Thalassoglobus sp. JC818: one gene and its partner. The protein of the gene in region 1 interacts with the protein of each later gene in a pairwise test. Links are inferred from orthologs where the notes say so. Each region holds a gene or a part of one and is shown in the gene's direction. Other genes may lie near its edges.

Region 1 (7,068 bases):
ACTGAACGTTTTTCGACTCGCACTGTTCAAGATATGGCTTGAGTTGTTCTCTCACGACCTGATGAGGGTCGAGTTCGCTCAACTCTTCGATGACGAGGTCACTCGACTTCGTGTCTTCCGACAGCACAGACATGAATGTCAACTCAGCACCGGTCTCTGCAGCGATCCGAATCGACTTCGAGATGGCTTCCCGTGTCGGCAACGGAAGTTCCCCGGTTTGCTCGTTGAAGTCGACACCAACCAGAATTTTTTTGATGCTGTGCATGCCTTGGTCTTTATGTTTTGACTCGAAAGTCTTTACCGCAATATGTCAGTGATTGATGTGTCGGAAGGACTGAACCGACGCTGCTCGTTGGTGAGCACTCACAAGTCGACTTGATCAGGGCTTGTCAAAGCCTCAGTCAATCCGATCTACGTGAGTTTTTCACAACGAGACGTGTAGACGATTCAGTGTTCCTTTGTCACGATTTTTCTGTTCTCAATCCTACCTGCTGCATCAAGCGATCTGTCGCTTCGTAGGCTTCTCGAACCCACTCTTCAATTTTATCCGGCTCAGGCGAATACTCCAGTTCGATCGAGATCGCCCCATCGATTTCCAACCCTCGAATCTCTTCGAGATAGGGAATGAAGTCGACAACTCCATGTCCGGGCGGCAGGTCTCCATGTTTCTTGCCGTCACAATCTGAAATATGGACGTGAATTGCCTTGTCTTTGAGTTTTCTCAACTTAGCAGGTTCCTCACCAGCCAAGAGCATGTGAGAGATATCGATATTGGCGCCGACAGCAGGGTGATCCACCTCATCGACGAAGGAAACCATTCTGTCGACACTATTGAGGAGCGAGAGCGGAAACGGTTCCAACTCGAGTGCAATCCGAACTCCAAGCTCGTCCGCTGTGTGGGCCAATTCCATACAGCTTTCGACCGCCAGCTGCCACTGCTCTTCGGGCGGAATCACTTCCTGATTCCAGATGTATTCCCCCAGAACAAGCAGCAAATTGTCGGCTTCGTATTCGCTGACGAGTTCGAGAAAGCTCTTGCAGCGGTCGATATGAAACTGCTGAACGCTGGGATTGAAATCGATGAGGCCAGTTGCGACACAGCAAATGGAGCGAATCGGCAGGTCGACCTGATCGCATTCTGACTTAATGAGCTTGCGTTCTTTCTGGTCGATATCGAGTGGATCGGTGAAGATGTCGATGCAGTCGAAGCCAATCTCCTTCGTTTTGCGGATTCCCCAGCCGGTTTCGAGCCCGGTTTGAGCCCACGCGGAGTTGATCAGTCCTAATTGCATCGGATTTCGCTTGATTGAGAAGATTGATGCGGTCAAATCCTTGGAGACAGTCGTCTCGGGTCACTAACATAGCGGTTTGGGCGACCAAGACGAACCGTATCCACAGTTCGAGGTTCAGAATCGGTCGCTTCAAATTGCAATTGCCGTTCAGCTGATCAAATCACCCCGCACGAAACATTCACTCTTGTGACTTTTCAATCGGGTTCTTGATCATGAAGACCACTTCAAATGCGAGTTTCACGTCGTTTGTGACAGAACCGCAACTCATTTCAACCCTTCGGAGCCAAACCAATGCCTGTCGCAACACCTCAACAATATGCCGCGATGCTCGACGCCGCCCAGGAAGGTGATTATGCCTATCCAGCGGTCAACATTACTTCGCTTGTCACCCTCAATGCTGCTCTCAAAGGCTTTGCGGATTCGAAGTCGGATGGAATCATTCAGATGTCCACCGGCGGCGGAAAATTTGCCTCAGGCTTGAATGTCGGCGACAATGTTCTGGGTTCGATCGTCCTCGCCGAAGCATGTCACCGACTCGCTGAGCGATACGATATTCTCGTCGCTTTGCACACCGATCACTGTCCTCCAGATTCCGTCGACACATTCCTGAAGCCATTGATCCAAGCAACCGCAGATCGTCGAGCTGCCGGAAATGGCAACCTGTTCCAATCGCACATGCTCGATGCGTCGAACTTGCCTCTCGATGAAAACATGGCGCTTTCCAAAGAGTTGCTGAAACTCTGTGCTGAGAACGAGATCATTCTCGAAGTCGAAGCTGGTGTTGTTGGTGGTGAAGAAGATGGTGCTGCCGGGGCCAGCATGGAAAGTGTTCCCGACGACAAGCTTTACACCACACCAGAAGACATGGTGAAAGTTCACGAGGAACTCAGCTCCATCGGCCGATTCCTGTTCGCAGCGACCTTCGGAAACGTTCACGGTCACTACAAGCCCGGTTCAGTCCGCTTGCGTCCAGACATCCTGAAAAGTGGTCAGGAAGCTGTGATGTCGAAATACGGAAAAGACGCAGAGTTTGACCTCGTCTTCCACGGCGGATCGGGAACTCCTCGTCACGAACTCGAAGAGACCCTCGCCTACGGCGTGGTCAAAATGAACATCGATACCGACACCCAGTACGCGTTCACCCGTCCGGTTGTCGATCACATGTTCTCCAACTACGAAGGCGTCCTCAAAATCGACGGCGAAGTTGGAAACAAGAAAGTCTACGATCCTCGCTCTTACCTGAAGAAGGCTGAAGAGGGAGTCGCTCAGCGCCTCGTTCAGGCGTGCGACGACCTGCACTCAGTTGGCAAAACCATCTTCGGAAAAGTCTAAAGCATCGCAAATTCGGTTTCGCAGCGATTTCAACGATCAGGGAATCTGATTCACGGTCTTGATCGTCAGCGAAGCTTGAATAATCGTTGGAGCAGCGTTTTCGCGACTCCAGCATGCGAAGTGTTACTCAGTGAAAAACCCCTGTCGGACGCAAAACCGGCAGGGGTTTCTTCGTGCGCTCTATGAGACAATCAAAGTTGGTGGATGCGTTGAGGGTTTTCATCTAATCTTGTCATTCTGTTATTCCGAGCGCTTCTGGAGCAGAATTTCATGAATCACCGTTGGTCATTGGTCTTCACCCTCTTCTGTTTGTGTCTGGCAATTGGCTGTACTGGAGAACGTGCTGCCACTCCCGAAAAGACTGTCGACGGCGACACGACGGCCAGAGTTCCGGGCGAGTCTCGCGGGACAATCGCCTTCAGTGCACTCACTCTGAAGAACCCGTTTTTCAAAGTCATCGCTGACAGCATGACCGAAGCTGGCAAATCGCATGGATTTACTGTCCTCGTCAACGATGCTGAGCGGGATGTCAACACGCAGTCCAAACACATCGACAACTACATTGCCCAAGGCGTCACTGCGATTGTCATCAATCCTGCTGATCGAGTGGCGATTGGCCCAGCGATCAAGAAAGCGAATGAAGCGGGGATTCCGGTCTTCACCTGTGATCTCCAGTGTGTCGCTGAAGATGTCGACATCACTGCCCACATCGGCACCGACAACTACCAGGGAGGGCGACTCGCTGGGCAAGCGATGATCGAAGCACTCGGTGAGTATGGTGGTGAAGTCCTCGTCCTGCACTTCAAACAAGCAAACTCCTGCGTCGAGCGCGTCCGTGGCTTCACTGACGAAATCAACGAATACAACACCGATCGCACGGATGGAAAAATTGAAGTCGTGGCGGAACTTGAAGGTGGTGGACTCCGCGACGAAGGGTATGCAGCGACATTGGACGCACTTCAACAGCATCCGAATCTGGCGGGAATCTTCGCCATCAACGATCCCTCAGCGCTCGGCGCGTGCACTGCTCTCGAGCAGTCCGACCGAGCTGACCAAGTAAAGGTGATTGGCTTTGATGGCCAGAAGGAAGGGAAGCAGGCGATCAAAGAGGGTCGAATTTACGCGGACCCGATCCAGTTCCCGGAGAAGATGGGAGAGGTGACCGTCAAGAATGTCATCAAGTATTTTGACGGCGAAACGCTCGAAAGCGTCCAACTGATTCCAACCGAATTATATCGGAAAAAAGACGCCGAGGCTGATCCCGATCTGGACTGATCATTGGGTGTTCATCCCGTTTTCAGGTTGTGAAACTCCATTGGGGAGCGATTAACACTGGGTGGACGTTGTCGAAATTCACTGGACGAATCTGAATAGAGAATTGAGCCGCGTTGATGAACGTCAACGACAACATGTTCTCTCGAGTACTAAGTAACCAAGAAAGTGGTCGATTCCACCAGTGAATTCATGACCAAACAAGCCGACAAGTCCGCTTCTCCGCTACTGAAGATGGAAGGCATTTCGAAGTCCTTCGCCTCCGTGAGAGTGTTGGAAGATGTCAATCTTGATCTTGCTGAAGGAGAGATCCTCGCACTGCTCGGTGAGAACGGGGCTGGCAAAAGCACGTTGATGAAAATTCTGTGCGGGATTCACAGCCCGACCTCCGGAACGATTTTCATCGATGGAAATCGGTTGCAGTCCGGAAAGCCCGCCGCTGCTGCTCAGGCGGGCATTCGGGTGATCCATCAGGAATTCAACCTCATTCCGTCGCTGACGGTTCGCGAAAATCTCTTCCTCGGACAAGAGCCTTCACTCCTCGGGGGGATCAATCAACGCCAGGAAACCGCTCGCGCTCAAGAAGTCTTCGAGCAACTCGGTGCAAAGATTCCGCTTGAAACACCCTGCAAGCACCTGACGATCGCGGAACAGCAACTCGTCGAAATCGGAAAAGCACTGCTGGTTCAATCGCGTCTGATCGTCATGGATGAACCGACAGCGGCACTCTCTCCCCAAGAAGTCGAAGGACTCTTTCGAGTCATCCGCGAGTTGAAGAATCAGGGGATCGCAGTCATTTACATCAGCCATCGGCTGAATGAGATCTTCGAAATCAGCGATCGAATCATGATTCTCCGCGACGGTAAACACGTCTCGACCGGGCCGACAGCCCAATTGTCACGCGAGAGACTGATCGAGCAAATGGTCGGACGAACCCTCGATCAGGAGTTTCCCAAGCGGACATCAAACATTGGCAATGTCGCTCTTTCCGCTTCCGGGCTCACGCGACGCCCGAAAGTCAACGAAGTCTCATTGTCGATTCGAAAGGGTGAGATCGTCGCACTCACCGGGCTGATTGGCTCGGGGCGGACAGAAGTCGCCCGCTTGCTCTTCGGTGCAGACACATTGGATGCGGGAACAATCTCCCTTCACGGCAAACCGATTACGATCCGCAATCCGCGACAAGCGATCACATCTGGAATTTGCCTGCTCACGGAAGACCGAAAGTCACAGGGGCTTGTTGTCAGCCAGTCGGTCTTGCATAACTTTTCGTTGCCGAACCTGGGGGAAATGACTGCATGGACCGCAATCCAGTCTGCCCGTGAGGAAAGTGCTTTTCAAAACTATCGCGAGCAACTGAATATTCGACTCGCAGACGTTCACCAGCCCGCCCGTACTCTCTCCGGCGGAAATCAGCAGAAGGTCGTTCTCGCGAAGTGGCTTCAACGGCAAAGCGAGGTCGTGATTTTCGACGAGCCGACTCGCGGAATCGACGTCGGTGCCAAGTACGAAATCTATCAACTCATGAATCAACTTGTCGCTGAAGGCAAAGCCATACTCATGATCAGCAGTGAACTTCCTGAAGTTCTCGGAATGGCTGACAGGATTCTGGTAATGCACGAAGGGCGGCTGACCGGAGAGATCTCTGATGTCGAAAACGCGACACAGGTCCAGATTATGGATCTCGCAATACGTTAAACCAAGTTGATGAATTCATCGCTGCAATCCAGAAACAAAGAGTTTCGAAATCCCGTTCGCTCAAAGAATCCTTCCCCGACCTCGATAGAAATTTGATCGGAATTGCTTCGCAAGACCTCAGAAGATGAAAGCTTTCTCACAAATGCAGGATCGACTGCTCCGCTCGAATTTCGTGGCAAACTACGGGTCCGTTTTCGTTCTGATTCTCCTGTGTGCTTACTACAGCTACATGACGTACGGGGAGCAGCAACCGATTTCCGAAGCGGCTGGAGTTGAAGTTGGTAACACGATTTCCGATTCGATCGGACCGGGCGGGAACGTTCTGATCGTCATTCGAAACACAGTCGGCGACCGCGAGTTTGCGACCGCTCTTGAGAAGCAGTTGAAGAAGAATCAGGTCGAAGTTCTTGACACACTGTCTGGTTCACCAGCGGACCTTCGCAAGGCGATGGAAGAGATCGGGGCTGCCGGAAAAAGCTTAGGTGCGATCGCAACTCATCATGCTGGCGCTCAGTTTGGCCCGATCAGAAGAGAAAGCCTCGACAAGCTGCAAGAGACTTACCCATCGCTCTCCGGCGTCGAGGTCTTCATTCCGAAGAGTTACTACTGGCCGACGTTCTTGACGCGTGAAAACCTTCTGAACGTTGTCAATCAGAACGCAGACGTTGCCATCATCGCCATTGGAATGACGATGGTGATCATTACCGCCGGGATTGATCTCTCTGTGGGAAGCATTCTGGCGGTCTCGGCTGTCGTGACTGCCATTGCATTGCAGAGTCTTGGAGGGGCCAACGCGTCGGTGATGACGATGGCGTTCTGTGCCTTTCTTGGAGTTTTCGCATGCCTGCTCTGCGGGCTGTTCAACGGAGTGATGGTCACGTTCTTTCGAGTGCCAGCTTTCATCGTGACGTTGGCAGCGATGATGATTGCGAGAGGCGTCGCCCTGATCCTCGCGGTGAGATATCAAAGCTACCTGAGTGGCGGCACGACCGAAGGCACACCGGAAGCGATCAAGATCACAGCTCAGTCGTTCTCCACATTGGGAAACGGAGAGTTCTTGTCGATTCCGATTCCAATCCTGTTGATGCTCGGGCTGTATGCACTCGCCCACTATGTCATGAGTCACACCGCATTCGGTCGGTATTTGTACGCGGTCGGAGGCAATGCGGAAGCAGCCCGACTTTCCGGAGTGCCGGTGACTGCGGTTCTCATCGCAGTCTATGCGATCTGCGCGACGATGGCTGGAATTGGAGGAGTGGTCGACGCGTCACGTTTTGAAGGAGGACGCCCGAACGCTGGCGAACTCTATGAGCTTCAAGTCATCGCAGCAGTAGTCGTCGGTGGAACCAGTCTGGCCGGCGGTGAAGGGCGAATCTTCGGAACGTTAACCGGTGCCATGATCATCGCCGTCATCCAGAACGGGCTCAATATGGCCGGAGTCAAAAGCTACGAACAGAAAGTCGTCTTCGGACTC
Region 2 (8,476 bases), on another replicon or contig:
CTGGGAACCCAGTTCGGTGCAAGGCGGAGAATCCCGTCTGTGGCTGTCAGAGCAGCAGATGCCAGTTGTGCGACGTTCGCCATGAATCATCCTCAAATATGCAGATCAATATCGGTCTAAGAAAAGTGTCCGTCTTACTCGCCATCGCTCTCAGGATGGGGAGCCATCAGAATTCTGCTGAAGATCCGTCAATCCTTGTTCGATCGACGACCTCTGCCACGTCTCTGATTGCTGCGGCCTCCGGAAGACGTTTTTCCCGACGAAGAATGTTGCTTCTTCGTATCGAGATGGGAAATCGCTTCTTCCCAGCTGGGGATTCCAGAGTATCGGTCCTTCTTCTTCGGCTTCTCCCGCTTCTCTTCGGCTGCGGGTTTCTCAGAAGTTGATTTCGTCTTCGAACGAGTCGGTTTTTCCTGAGCGGGCTCAGTCGGACGTCGCTTACGAGCGGGACGTGCAGACTCCCGTTGTACGTTCTTCTGCTTTGGTGGCCGCCGCTGTGGGGATCGCTGCGAAGAACGCTTTGCAGGCTCATCATCGAAATCGAGACCTGCTCCAAAGTCGTCCCCGGAGTCGCTCGTGTCGTCTTCGTAAGATTCACTCACTTCAGGCTCTTCGAAGTCGTCTTCTTCGTAAGACTCTTCGTCACTCGCGGAGCTTGCTACGACTTCGTCCTCGACCGCTTCCGGTCCGAGGATTCCGGAACCAAAGCCGTCATCGTCGACTTCTTCGAATTCCACTTCCTTCTTGCGAGTCGGAGGCTTGCGTCTTCTCTTCGGCTTTTCGGACTGCTCTTCGGCTTTCTCTTCCTGAACAGGTTTTCGACGTCGCTTCTTCTTCGGTCGAGACTTGGAAGCTTCCTCAGCTGGAGCTTTCTTCTTCCGCGATCCACTACGACGTGAGGGTTCGCTCGATTCGTCGAGAGCATCCCAGTAAGCGTCTCGCTCGCTCATCTCGGAAGTGTCACTAACATCTTCCGAAGCGTCGTCTTCCAGACCGGATTCGAAATCGTCCTCGTCATCGGACGCACTGCCTTCGACCAGACCGATTCCAAAGTCATCATCTTCGGAGTCGTCGAAGGGGCTGACGACATTCGGTCGAGGCGGTTGTTTCGATGCAGAAACAATCCAAGCGAGCGGATCTTCCTCGGAATCAGACGTTGCGATTGGCTCCGCAGCCGTCGTCGGTTCAGCTTCCGGAACTTCCGGTTCAGGGATCGCAAATCCCAGATCATCCAGTCCCAGCCCATCGACTTCGAGAGGCTCATCGTCCTGGTCAGACGCATTCAGGTCGACACCAAGCAGATCATGGGCCAGGGCTTCGACATCATCATCAGAATTTCGCGAGGGTTTCTTGTTCATAAAGAAAAATTACCGTGGTCCCAGTGCCGCTGCAAGACTCAAAGACAAACGTGTTCTGAAGTGTTCAGAATCCCCAAAATGAGACAGAGAATTCGGAGAAACTTGTGTTGCCAGATTGATCAGATTCAACATGCTTGACGGTCGATCCGATCAATTCAGTGCTCGACGGGAAAAAGCGGTTGACAACACCATTTCAATCGATTACTGACACGCGAGAAAAGCGACGTCCCTAAGCGACCGAAAGGCCGGCAGATGGTAGCCGGACAGGACGAAACATTTGAGATCGAGAAGGCTCTAGAATATGACCATCACATTCGGAATGCGGTCGCCTCAAGCCGGCTCCCCCGAAGCGGACCAGTTGGATCAGGATTACCACTGGAACGCCATCGTTGCATCTGATGATGAAGACGTCGAAGAATTCGATGATTTCGACGACGATGACGATGATGACGACGACGATTTTGATGATGACGACTTCGACGACGAAGACTTCGATGAAGACGACTTCGACGATGATGATTTTGATGACGACGACTTCGACGATGATGACTTCGATGACGACGACGAATTCGACGATGATGATGAAGACGAGGACGACGATGATGACGACGACGATGACTTCGATAGCTTCGTCGACGATGACGACGACTTTTAAGAAATCGTGAACCGAACCTTCATCCAATCGGGATCGCCAGCTCCAGAAGGTGGACTGACTCTCGCGACCTGATTTCAAATCAAAATGAAGCCGCGAGCCCTTCCCGTCAGCTACGCAAGCGTCAGTCGTCAGCGTCCTGGCTGATCCCTGCTTTCAAACAGCTGCAAAATCACCGAGGCGATATTCGCCTCTCATAGTACAAAAATCAGCGAACGCCGATGTCAGTCTTAGGCTCACATCGGCGTTCCCGCGTTTTACATCCCGCGTGATGCGAGTATCATTCCGTTTTCAACGGAGAGGCCGCTGCGACGCGAACGCTTTTGCAGATTGTCGCACATCTGCTTCCGTGGCAATTCGCCCTCACTGGAAACCGCACCTCCTGCGTTCTCCCAAGTGGTTATTGAGAAACATGTTACAAAAAGTCGATCAAGCTCAGTTTCTTGCCGGTGAGCACGAAATGCTCCGCTTCTGGCGCGATCAGAACGTCTTTCGACTCTTACAAGAGAAGAATCAGGGGAAGAAGCCCTGGTCGTTCCTCGATGGGCCGATCACTGCTAACAATCCGATGGGTGTCCACCACGCGTGGGGTCGAACCTACAAAGACGCCTATCAGCGATACTTCGCAATGACCGGGCACGAACTCCGCTATCAGAACGGATTCGATTGCCAGGGTCTCTGGGTGGAAGTCGAAGTTGAAAAGCAATTGAACCTCGGAACCAAGTCCGCCATCGCCGAATACGGTATCGACAAGTTCGTTCACGAATGTAAGCGTAGAGTCCTGAACTTCGCTGCCCGCCAAACCGAACAATCCATCCGCCTGGGCTATTGGATGGAATGGGACAACCCCGACGAACTGCGGAAGCTCGCCGCGAAAATCGACACCGATGAGACAGTCGAACTCGCGACTCCCAAAGGTGTCGTCGAGAAAGGACCCGCCGAACAGCTCGTCGCCCGACTCGGAAATCCGGAATGGGGTGGCAGCTATTTCACATTCGCCACCGAAAACAACGAGACGATCTGGAAGTTCCTGAAGAAGTGCTTCGAACGCAAGAAGGTCTACCTCGGGCACGATGTCATGCCCTGGGGTGGAAAGTCCGGCAGCGCGTACTCACAGATGGAAGTCGCGGATGGCCGTAAGCTGACCACTCACAAGTCGGTTTTCGCGCGCTTCCCACTGGTTGACAAGAACAATTCAGCCCCGGGTGAGTCACCCGGGGCCAACGATGAGCAACTCAAGGCATATCTTCTCATCTGGACGACAACGCCGTGGACGCTCACGTCGAACGTCGCCACGATGATCAATCCCGATCTCGATTACGTTTGCCTAAAAGCACAGATTCGAGGCGATGAACAACCGGCGGTTTATTACTTCGCTAAAGACAATCTAAACTTCAAACGCCTGGAACGAGAGTTTAAAGAAGGCTTCGGTCGCCCCGAATGGCAATGGCCTGAAGGGCTTCAAAAGCTAAAAACGATCGCACAGATCTTTAAAGAACAAGGTGGGTTCGAAGAACTCGGCACAGTTAAAGGTGCGGAGATGGTCGGATGGAAATATCAAGGTCCATTCGATGAACTCGATGCACAAAAACTGCCGGGTGGTTTTCCGTCACAGCCATCAACGGGAGGCCAGTCTGACAAACCGAATTCTGTCGAATCTCATCGAGTCATCGACGGCGGACGGGACTTCAAAGGGAATCCGATCGTTGTCGCTGGCGAGGGAACGGGAATCGTTCACTCCGCTCCGGGCTGCGGAGATGTCGACCATAAAATCGGAATGGAAGTTGGCCTGCCTGCCATCGCGCCGCTCCGTGAAGATGGAACATTCAGCGAGGGCTTCGGCCCGTTCACCGGGAAGAAAGCTGTCGATCCCGCCACTGCGGACATGGTCTTCGATTCGTTAAAAGAGAAAGGGCTTCTCGTTTACGTAGAGACTTATCCTCACGTCTATCCGCACTGCTGGCGGACCGGCGAAGAACTCGTCTTTCGTCTCGTGGATGAATGGTTCATTAACATGGACTGGCGAGATGAAATTAAAGCCGTCACCGAACAAATTAACTGGATTCCGGAAAGCATTCAGGGGAAAGATCGAGAGCTGGAATGGCTGTCGACGATGCGTGACTGGATGATCTCCAAGAAACGATTCTGGGGACTCGCACTGCCAATCTGGGTCAATCCCGAAGACCCGACTGACTTCGAAGTGATCGGCTCTCTCGAAGAGCTGGAACGACGCGCCCGCGACGGCGGAGAAGGCTGGGACGAGTTCGAAGGTCACACTCCGCATCGACCCTGGATCGACAAAATCAAGCTGCGCAGCCAGAAAACCGGTGCACTCCTTGAGCGCGTCGAAGATGTCGGCAACCCGTGGCTGGATGCCGGAATCGTCCCGTTCTCAACGATGATGTACAACCACGATCAAACCGAATGGCAAAAGTGGTTCCCGGCCGATCTCGTCACAGAGTGCTTCCCCGGTCAGTTCCGCAACTGGTTCTATTCGTTGTTGTCGCTCGCCACGATGATGCGTTACGACGAGACCGATGACCCGAAGGAAAAGATGCCGTTCAGAAATCTGCTCGGACATCGTCTGGTCATGGATGAGCATGGCAATCCGATGCACAAGTCGGACGGCACAGCGATCTGGTTTGAAGAAGCAGCTGAACAACTTGGAGTCGACACGCTTCGCTGGATGTACCTCGCCCAGAATCCCGCTAGCGATTTGCGATTCGGTCTGCGAATCCCGCAGGAACCGGTCACACTCGAAACGGTCGACGGCCCGATTTCCGAGACGAAAGAAGGCTTGCCGACCTGCAAAGTCACCAGCACGCCCGCGGACAATGTCCGTCGACAAGTCCTCATCCCGCTGTGGAACAGCTACGCATTCTTCGTGAATTACGCTGTCCTCGACGGATTCGATCCGAAGCAAGACCCGGTTCCATTGCAAGAACGTCCAGAAATCGATCGCTGGGTGCTTTCCAGGCTTCAGGAACTCACTCAAACTGCCCATGATTCGTTTCAGGCGTTTGATGTCGCTCGATTCATGTCTTCAGCGACCGAGTTCATCGATGAACTTTCCAACTGGTACATCCGCCGCAATAGACGCCGATTCTGGAAAGCCGTCGAACAAGGTGAATCTGGCGACAGCAATAGAGGTCCGAAATGGGACACCGACAAACTGGCTGCCTATCAGACACTGTATGAAGTCCTCGTGACTCTTTCGAAACTGCTGGCACCAGCGATTCCCTTCTTAAGTGAAAGAATCTATCAAAACCTCGTGTCCACCGACGACGGGGGGAACCCTGTTTCTGTGCATCTGTGCGACTATCCGGAAGTCGACTCAGCGAAGCTCGATCCCGAATTAAGTGCCCGCGTTCAGGCCATTCAAACACTTGTTCGAATGGGACATCGATTGCGAGAAACAGCAGAGTTGCGAGTTCGACAGCCTCTTGCCGAGCTTCGCTTCGCCTGTCAGGATCAAGCTGTCGCGGAAGCATTGGAGCATTCACTCGATGTCATTGGCGACGAGTTAAATGTGAAATCCGTCCAGCGAGTAAGCGATCTCGACGATCTTGTGAATTACATCTTTAAACCGAATCTAAAGACTCTCGGTCCGAAGTACGGAAAACTTCTCGGTGCCATTCGCAAACAGCTACCGGAGATGGAAGGCTCTGAATTGGCTCCACTGCGGAACGGTCAGTCCGTCACCATCTCCATCAACGGCGAAGATGTCGTTCTGGGTCCGGATGATGTTCTGGTAAGCGTCGAACAAGCAACGGACTGGGCCAGCGCAGATGCTGATGGAATTCAGATTGCGTTGTCGACGAAGCTGACCGAGGAACTGGTTCACGAAGGAATGGCTCGCGACTTAATTCGTCACATTCAGCAACTTCGCAAAGATGCAGACCTCGAAGAAAACGATCGCATTCGTGTCTCGTGGTCGTCGTCTGATGATTCCAACCTGATCAATCAGGTCCTGAAAACCTGGATGCCCACAATTCTAACTGAGACGCGAGCCTCGGAGATGAACGAGTCCACCACCGATGGAATACCCGTCTCGGCCGGAGAAGCTTCGGTTGTTTTGTCGATTTTCACCGACGTCCGAGAACGCCTGCTTTTCGATTGACGAAAGAAAGCTGCAACTCACCAGTTGCGGAGCCCGTTTGGTTTTGCTGTCGTTCGCCTATTCACGAAGGTGCAGAGGCGACTCAGCGAAACGAACGACTTCAAACGTCGATAGTTTCTCGCGTCCGACCGCGATCATCAACTCATTTCGCAAGACAACGGACTCGATATCCTTGTCGGTCAGCAACTGCATGAAGTCGCGCTGAAGAATCTGTCCCGAGTAAGCATCAATTGTCCAGACTTCATCGCCAGTCGGGACGATGACAGAACCTCCGTCGAGAACGACTTTCCTCGACATCGGTGAAGCTGCAAGCTCGTATTCCCATCGAACGTTTCCGGTATCGACATCCAAACTCGCAAGCCCGGAACCGCTGACCAGTAGCCCACCTTCGTGAACTCCGATGAATTGCTCGGAACCCAACGGCCTCCAGGCATGCCAGATGAAATCTCCGGTGTACGGGTCAAGTCGCGTGATTCCCTCTTTCGCACGTGCGAACAGAGATTGATCGCTTCCCCAGACTGCTCCGTCGATCGGCGGAGACTCAAAGAGTTCTGCGTCGACCTGAGTCCAGCTTTGAGATGGGAGAGCAGTGATCCACAATAACTGCCCCGTCGACAGGTCGAGACAGGCAACTGCGTCCTGATCGATGTTCCAGAAGATCAGTCGATCTTGAATGTGAATCTCGTCAAAGAAGACTCGGTCCGGCGTTGACGTCTCTCCGAGTGTCGATCCAATCCGCTCATCCCACACAAGTTCACCGGAGGAATGATCGAACGCCACAACTCGCAAACCATAATCTGGCTCGGCACTTCGCATCGGAATGACAACGAGCCCTTTCTCCACACGCGGCGGACCGGAAAAGATCCATTGGGCTTCGTCGTTCGGATGGGAGCGTAGATCATTCGCAGCTACAGTCCATCGGATTTGACCTTCTCGCTGCAGATCGGTGGCAAACAGTCGCGAACGTTGAAATTCATCTCGCACTCGGTTCACCACAAACCGAGCCACACCCGTCCGACCAATCCAAAGGTCGTTGACCAGGCTTCCCGATTCCTGAGCGAACGGAATCACTTCTCTGTTCTCCATCAACGGAGGAGTGTCGATTAGAAACCCCGCATCTTCGCGATCGACCGGCCAGGCAGCCTCACCGGAAGCGAGAGCCAGCCCGCGTAACCCACCCTGATCAGAAACCAGCAAAACATCGTTCCAGATCACCGGTCGAGGGATGCGTGATAATTCAGCTAAAAACTCCACCGAAATCGACCACTTCTCTTCGGCAAAGTCGAATCGACCTCTTTGAAAGGGAAGTGAGTCATGTTCTGCAACAAAGCCTTGAGGTCCGAGAGACGACTGATGGTCCAACCATCGCCCCAGAAGTTCCCCCACGTTTCCAGTGTCGCCAGCCACGGCTCCTTTGACATCTAAGAGCGTTCCACGCCAGCGATTGAGTCGCTCACGGGCTGTGAGCAATCGACCGGTCACTCCATCGGCGATGATCAATCGTTTGAGAAGTTCGGCTTTCTCAATCTCGCCAATTGAGCGACTTGCAGCAGCCGGTCCCGAGGAATTCTGAAAGTAAAGCAGCGTCAACCAGACCTGTCTTGCTTCTTCGAATTCGCCTTCCTTCCAGGAACGGTCCGCTGATTCAAAAACTTCAGCGGGCGTTATTGACTTCGTCAGCAAGTCTCTCCAAAGCGAGGAGAACACTTCCCCGGATGAATTGGATCGAGAGTCCTTCCGCGTGCTTGTTTCCATTTCGGGGAAGAGCAGATCGACCATCAACTGGAATTCCACTCGCCGCCGGTTGTCGAGCGATACCAGGCGACCTGCGGAATCGTCTTCGAGTAGTTGTAATTGCTGTTGGGCTGTGTCGAGTTGATCGTTCTGCAACAGCGATTTGATCGACTCGAACGCTCGTTCCAGCTGAGAATCGGTCTCCGTCACAATCGGAAAACGAACCGGAGCACCCAGAACTTCTGAACCCGGCAACCGAGCTTCGGCAGGTCGTTGAGGCGTCTGCAATGGGACAATCGGGACCGGTTGACTGAACGTTTCCTGAACGAGGATCAGAACCAGAAGTGTCGATCCGATTAGCTGTGAAACCAGAGTTCCGCGTCGCCGTCCCGGTGCCCAGCTCATTCGTCGTTCTCGCGCAGCCTGTGACCGATATAAAAGACGACCACTCCCACCGTGGTCAGTGCAGGCATCCAAATCAATTGAAAACCGAAGTTCAGTTGCCACAGAATCAACAGCGGAAGAAACGTGAGTGCAGCAAATTGCATCAGAAATCCGAGAGTGTTCAGAAACGGTTTTTGCGGCACGGCGAGTTCTTTCGACAAGCTTTGG

Evidence for each region.
Region 2: the proteins of AB1L42_RS09130 (region 1) and AB1L42_RS04910 interact in binary tests that used the Escherichia coli proteins (3 or more experiments, as listed by UniProt). The link is inferred for Thalassoglobus sp. JC818 from one-to-one orthologs.

Annotation. Positions count from the first base shown.
Region 1 is NZ_JBFEFI010000003.1:313,190-320,257, reverse strand. What follows is about bases 2,044-4,896. They hold AB1L42_RS09130 (substrate-binding domain-containing protein), read left to right. Parts: upstream 2,044-2,894; coding sequence 2,895-3,899; downstream 3,900-4,896. Other genes in these bases: AB1L42_RS09125 (sugar ABC transporter ATP-binding protein), read left to right, coding at 4,089-4,896; fbaA (class II fructose-bisphosphate aldolase), read left to right, coding at 2,044-2,624. Outside these bases: AB1L42_RS09145 (universal stress protein), read right to left, coding at 1-265; AB1L42_RS09140 (sugar phosphate isomerase/epimerase), read right to left, coding at 462-1,292; more of fbaA, read left to right, coding at 1,584-2,043; more of AB1L42_RS09125, read left to right, coding at 4,897-5,594; AB1L42_RS09120 (ABC transporter permease), read left to right, coding at 5,719-7,068. UniProt on the Escherichia coli protein: Part of the ABC transporter complex RbsABC involved in ribose import. Binds ribose. Also serves as the primary chemoreceptor for chemotaxis.
Region 2 is NZ_JBFEFI010000002.1:101,217-109,692, reverse strand. What follows is about bases 2,070-6,330. They hold AB1L42_RS04910 (class I tRNA ligase family protein), read left to right. Parts: upstream 2,070-2,422; coding sequence 2,423-6,130; downstream 6,131-6,330. Other genes in these bases: AB1L42_RS04905 (PQQ-binding-like beta-propeller repeat protein), read right to left, coding at 6,188-6,330. In the rest of the region: AB1L42_RS04925 (hypothetical protein), read right to left, coding at 1-83; AB1L42_RS04920 (hypothetical protein), read right to left, coding at 189-1,358; AB1L42_RS04915 (hypothetical protein), read left to right, coding at 1,660-2,013; more of AB1L42_RS04905, read right to left, coding at 6,331-8,269; AB1L42_RS04900 (hypothetical protein), read right to left, coding at 8,266-8,476. UniProt on the Escherichia coli protein: Catalyzes the attachment of isoleucine to tRNA(Ile). As IleRS can inadvertently accommodate and process structurally similar amino acids such as valine, to avoid such errors it has two additional distinct tRNA(Ile)-dependent editing activities.